One region of the Variovorax sp. 160MFSha2.1 genome, then DNA from elsewhere that is predicted to be linked to it. Evidence: riboswitches for the same ligand, from Rfam matches in the RefSeq annotation. Region 1 holds a riboswitch; the other holds the start of a gene.
The links. Region 1 has a riboswitch for glycine ahead of ABL838_RS03970 (D-amino acid dehydrogenase). Riboswitches for the same ligand answer to the same signal wherever they lie in the genome.
Positions count from the first base shown of each region.

Region 2: another riboswitch for glycine. It lies ahead of gcvT (glycine cleavage system aminomethyltransferase GcvT); the one in region 1 lies ahead of ABL838_RS03970 (D-amino acid dehydrogenase).

Region 1 is NZ_CP157624.1:928,105-931,109, reverse strand. It holds gene rfbB (dTDP-glucose 4,6-dehydratase) at 1-714, opposite strand, end outside; glycine riboswitch at 832-929, shown strand; glycine riboswitch at 933-1,038, shown strand; gene ABL838_RS03970 (D-amino acid dehydrogenase) at 1,132-2,451, shown strand; gene ABL838_RS03965 (hypothetical protein) at 2,430-3,005, opposite strand, start outside.
Region 2 is NZ_CP157624.1:4,176,836-4,179,840, forward strand. It holds gene ABL838_RS18975 (hypothetical protein) at 1-360, shown strand, start outside; gene ABL838_RS18980 (YkvA family protein) at 410-820, shown strand; gene ABL838_RS18985 (DUF6506 family protein) at 1,059-1,343, shown strand; glycine riboswitch at 1,364-1,461, shown strand; glycine riboswitch at 1,474-1,587, shown strand; gene gcvT (glycine cleavage system aminomethyltransferase GcvT) at 1,633-2,805, shown strand; gene gcvH (glycine cleavage system protein GcvH) at 2,868-3,005, shown strand, end outside.

The DNA of each region.
Region 1 (3,005 bases):
GAGAACGCGGCGGATGGCGCTGCAGTGGTCCTTCACGTAGAGCCAGTCGCGCACCTGCATGCCGTCGCCGTACACGGGCAGGTTCTTGCCGGCCAGCGCGTTGACGATCATCAGCGGGATCAGCTTCTCGGGGAAGTGGAACGGGCCGTAGTTGTTCGAGCAGTTGGTGGTCAGCACCGGCAGGCCGTAGGTGTGGTGCCAGGCGCGCACGAGGTGGTCGCTGGCGGCCTTGCTGGCCGAATAGGGGCTGTTGGGCTCGTACTTGTTCTCTTCGGTGAAGGCCGGGTCGGTCTTGGAGAGCGAACCGTAGACCTCGTCGGTCGAGACGTGCAGGAAGCGGAAGGCCGACTTCTGCTCGGCCGGCAGCGCGCCCCAGAAGCCGCGCACCGATTCGAGCAGGCGGAAGGTACCGAGCACGTTGGTCTGCACGAAGTCCTCGGGGCCGTGGATCGAGCGGTCCACGTGCGACTCGGCGGCGAAGTTGACCACGGCGCGGGGCTTGTGCTCGGCGAGCAGGCGGTCGATCAGGGCGCTGTCGCCGATGTCACCCTGCACGAAGATGTGCTTGGGGTTGCCCTTGAGCGACGCGAGGGTCTCGAGGTTGCCGGCGTAGGTCAGCTTGTCGAGATTGACGACGGGCTCGTCGCTGTTCGCGATCCAGTCGAGTACGAAGTTGGCGCCAATGAAGCCGGCGCCGCCGGTAACCAGGATCATGAAGTCCCCTGCAGTTATGTGGAACGATCGCCGTCCGGCAGATCAACAGGTGATTATCCCATTGGCCCAAGGGAGAGAATCCAGAGGTTGGCGCCCGAGCAGGCTCCGCCTACAATCGCCTCCACTGCAGGAGAGCGGGCCACCCGGTGGCCCTACCGAAGGCGCAAACTCCCATAAACGCTCAGGTCGGCCTCGCAAGGGCCTGTACTGCAACAACTGAAACGCCGTCTGGAGAGCCGCCACGCCATGTGGCGCACCGAAGGAGCAAACCCTCTGCGGGCGCAGCGGGTGAATCTCTCAGGTACCGAGGACAGGGGGAGCGGCAACTTGGACTGCGGTCGTCCGGTTGTTTTTGCTATTCATTCAATAGCAATCCACGCCCGCCATTCAAGCGCTGCAACCTCAAAGGTACTTGAAATGCGCGTGATCGTCCTCGGCGCCGGCCTGCTCGGCGTGACTTCGGCTTACTACCTCCAGCAACTCGGCCACGAAGTGACCGTGATCGACCGGCAGGCCACCCCGGCCGCCGAAACCAGCTTCGCCAACGGCGGGCAGATCTCCGTCAGCCATGCCGAACCCTGGGCCAACCCCAGCGCGCCGCTGAAGGTGCTGCAATGGCTGGGCAAGGAAGACGCCCCGCTGCTCTTCCGCATGCGCGCCGACATGCGCCAGTGGCTCTGGGGCCTGCAGTTCCTGCGCGAATGCACGCCGGCGCGCACCCGCCACAACATCGAACAGATCGTTCGTCTGGGTACATACAGCCGTTCGATGTTGCAACAGTTGCGCCGCGACACCGGCCTCAACTACGACCAGCGCACCCAGGGCATCCTGCACTTCTATACGACGCAGAAGGAGTTCGACGGTGCTCTCGAGCCCGCCGAGCAGATGCGCACCCTGGGCTGCGAGCGCCGCGTCATCTCGGCCGACGAGGCCGTGAAGATCGAGCCTGCCCTCGCCCACATCCGCCCCAAGCTGGCCGGCGCCACCTACACGGCCGAAGACGAATCCGGCGACGCCAACCGCTTCGCGCGTGAACTCGTGGGGCTGGCCGCCGCCGCGGGCGTGAAGTTCCTGATGAGCCACACCGTCACCGCGCTGCGCGAGGCCGGCGGCATCATCGACCACGTCGAGGCCACCGACAGCGAAGGCCGCTTCCAGCGCATCCGCGGGGACGCCTTCGTGCTGGCGATGGGCTCGCTGAGTCCGCTTTACGCAGCGCCGCTGGGCATCCGGTTGCCGATCTATCCTGCGAAGGGCTACTCGGTGACCCTGCCCGTCAAGGACGCCTCCAAGGCCCATCAGGTCTCGCTGACGGATGACGAATTCAAGCTCGTCTTCTCGCGCTACACCTCGGCTTCGGGCGACCGCTTGCGCATCGCCGGCACCGCCGAGCTCAACGGCTACGACCGCGACCTGAACCGCGTGCGCTGCGAGGCCATCGTGCGCCGCGTCGAAGAACTCTTCCCCGGCGCCGGCGACACCACCCAGGCCCAGTTCTGGACCGGCCTGCGCCCCGCCACGCCGAGCAATGTCCCGCTGATCGGCAAGACGAAGCTGCCGAACCTGTTCCTCAACACTGGCCATGGCACCCTCGGGTGGACGCACGCCTGCGGCTCGGGCAAGTCGATCGCGCGGATCGTGAGCGGGCTGGAACCGGAGGTGGATTTCGCGTTCACGGGCATAGCCCGCCCAGGTGGCTCGAAGACGAGCCGCCTTCACTCCACGAGCGCGTCCTGAGGCCGAACACTCGCTGTTTCGCTTCCGTCACGACTGCTGTCGCCCGTCGGCAGCATGTCGACTCTCAGCAACTGAAGACCGAAGCCGATGCGGCGAGCATCGGCGCTTTCGGCGACATCGCAAGGCCTGTGGGCGCCGCTCACGAATATCTCGGCATCCAGCAATGGTCTGCCGTGCAGTTTCCGGATCTCCAGGTCACAGAAAAATCTCAGTGAATCGCCCGTCTTGACGATTTGGCAGGCACTGCCGTTGATCCGCAGATCGACTTCGACCGGCGCACTTCCACTGGGTTGATAGGCGGCCCCTGTTACGGTGACTCGCACCTTGCCGGCAGCGGGCAACTCCGCGGTATCGAGTACGAGCAGAAAGGAGGCGGTGCCTTCGGCGCTCCACGCACCCCAGGGTTCAGGCTCGTGCCAGCCGGCTGTGAGACCCGGCACATGGAGGCTTCCGCTTCCGAAGGCCACGTCGTCACCCAACGCCACCTTCGGGCTGGAACGCAATCCCGCATCATCGAGTTGCAGCCCCCACCGGACTCCAAATGCCCGGTCCAT
Region 2 (3,005 bases), 3.2 Mb from region 1:
CAGGGCACGAAGGCCGCGGCGGCGGAAGCCGAGCCCCACGCACAGCCCGCGCCCTCGCCCATCCCCGCCGTCGAGCCGATCCAGGTCGCCACCTCGGCCGACACCTTCGACGGCAAGCGTTCGCTGGCGACCACGCGCATGTTCCTGTTCGACATCTGCGAGCGCATGTTCGTGCGCCGCGACCCGAAGTTCGCGCTGCAGATGCGCGACGCCCTGCGCGAGGCGCGCGACCGCGAGGCCATGCTGACGATCGCCGCGCTGATGCTCACCGAGATCGAGAAGACCGCGGGCGCGGAGCGCGCCGAGTCGCTGCGCGAGCGCATCGACCGGCTGCTGCCGCCGGCCGAAGTGATTCACTGAGAACTTCGATCGGGGCGATGGCCGCCACGGCCTGTGACACCATCGCCGGGTGAATTCCCCGCCTCCCGCCTCCACCTCGTTGTCCGAGCGCCTTCGCAGCTGGGCCAGGCGCCTCAAGCGCGACGGCGTCACCCTCTGGTTCGCCTGCCGGCACGCCTCCACGCCCTGGTATGCGAAGGCGCTGGGTGTTTTCGTGGTGGCCTATGCGCTCAGCCCGATCGACCTGATCCCCGACTTCATTCCGGTGCTGGGCTACGTCGACGACGTGCTGCTGCTGCCGGGGCTGATCTGGCTCGCGGTCCGGCTGATTCCCGCGTCCGTGCTCGCCGAATGCCGCGAGCGGGCCGATGCCTGGATGCAAAGCTCGGGCTCGAGGCCGACCAGCCGCTGGGGCGCCGCGCTGGTCGTGGCCGTGTGGATCGCGGTCGCCGCAGGGGCGTGGTACCTGTGGGTGCGCTGAGCGCATCGAGAAGATGGTCGTTGCGGAGCGCGCCGAATCGCTGCGAATGAAAAGCCGGCCGACGCCAGCGGCTTCGGCATTGCTTCATCGTGTCCGACCGTACATCGGACATCTGGAACCGGTGGTCATGAATCTTGCGGATGCGAAGCGCTGCAAGGTGTACGCTGAACCGAGCAAGCAGCCGCCAGAGGCACCGCTTGCCTCAACGCTCATCAATGCATAAAGGGAGAACAAGCCCATGGCTCTCACAAGTTTCGGATTCATCGTGACGGGAGACCGATTTGTCCAGCATCAGGGAACAGACAAGTTCCGAATGAAGGTCGTAGGAGTCGCAACCGCCTCCGAAGGTATCGAGGTTGCGCAGGAGATGGTTCGGGAAGGTGTACAGCTCATCGAACTCTGCGGCGGATTCAGCCCCGTGTGGGCGGGCAAGATCATCGAGGCCATCGACTACGCCGTGCCCGTTGGCGTGGTCGCGTACGGGCCGGAGTCGATCGACTCGATGCACCGTCTGTTCTCCTAGCGATACCCGATCAACTACACTCTCGAAAGTCAGGAGAGAGCCCCGCATGCCGGGGCCGCCGAAGGCGCAGGGGGCAAATTTCCCCCGAACGCTCAGGCAAAAGGACTGACGAGGCGCCGGTGAAAACCGGCGTTTCCTTGCTGGAGAGAGGCCGCCGCATCCAAAACAGGAGCAGCGGCCCACCGAAGGAGCAAACCCCGATCGTGGGGCGAATCTCTCAGGTAAAGCGGACAGCAGGGGTGGCCCATGGCTTGCGTCATGGATTTCGACTGCCCCTTTGGAGTGCCCCGTGGCCGCTTCTTCCGCCCCCGCTACCGAACTTCTCAAGACGCCGCTGTATGACCTCCACCTGGAGCTGGGCGCCCGCATGGTGCCCTTCGCCGGCTATTCGATGCCGGTCCAGTACCCGGCGGGCCTGATGGCCGAGCACAAGCACACGCGCGACGCGGCCGGCCTCTTCGACATTTCCCACATGGGCCAGCTGCGCCTGGTCGGGCCCGACGCCGCGGCCGCCTTCGAGACCCTGATGCCCGTCGACGTGATCGACCTGCCCGCCGGCAAGCAGCGCTACGGCCTGCTGCTGGACGACGAGGGCGGCATCCTCGACGACCTGATGTTCTTCAACGAGGGCAACGGCTCGATCTTCGTGATCGTCAACGGCGCCTGCAAGGTTGCCGACATCGCCCATATCCAGAAGAAGATCGGCTCGCGCTGCGAGGTGCGCCCCCTGCCCGAGAACGCGCTGCTCGCGCTGCAGGGCCCGCAGGCTGCGGCCACGCTGGCGCGGTTGTCGCCCGGCGTCGAGCGCTTCGTGTTCATGACGGGCGGAGCGGTGCAGATCGACGGCATTGCGGCCTTCGTCACCCGCAGCGGCTACACCGGAGAAGACGGCTTCGAGATCTCGGTGGCCGCATCCGACGCCGAACGCCTCGCCCGCCTGCTGCTGGCCCAGCCCGAGGTCAAGCCCATAGGCCTGGGAGCGCGCAATTCGCTGCGGCTCGAGGCGGGACTTTGCCTCTACGGCAGCGACATCGACACCACCACCACGCCCGTCGAGGCCTCGCTCAACTGGGCGATGCAGAAGGTGCGCCGCGCGGGCGGCGCGCGCGAAGGCGGTTTTCCGGGTGCCGCGAAGGTGCTCGCGCAGCTCGCCGCCTCCACCGCCGGCGCGGCCGGACACACCGACCACGACACGCTGAAGCGCAAACGCGTGGGCCTCGTCGCGCTGGAGCGCATTCCGGTGCGCGACGGCACGGTGCTGCAGTCTTTCGAGGGCCAGGACATCGGCACTGTCACCAGCGGCCTGCTCGGCCCCACGGCCGACCGCTGCATCGCCATGGGCTACGTGGCCACCGCGTTCGCCGAGCCGGGCACGCGCGTGCAGGCCATCGTGCGCGGCAAGTCGGTGCCGATGGAGGTGTCGACCATGCCCTTCGTGCCCACCCGCTACTACCGCGGCTGAACGCGGCTGACCGGCTAGGCTCTGCACCCCCGAACCATTTTTTCCACGAGGAGTTTTCCACCATGAGCATCAAGTACACCAAGGACCACGAATGGGTGTCGGCCGAAGGCGACGCGGCCACCGTCGGCATCACCGTGCACGCACAGGACGCGCTGGGCGACGTGGTGTTCGTCGACCTGCCCGAAGTCGGCAAGACCTTC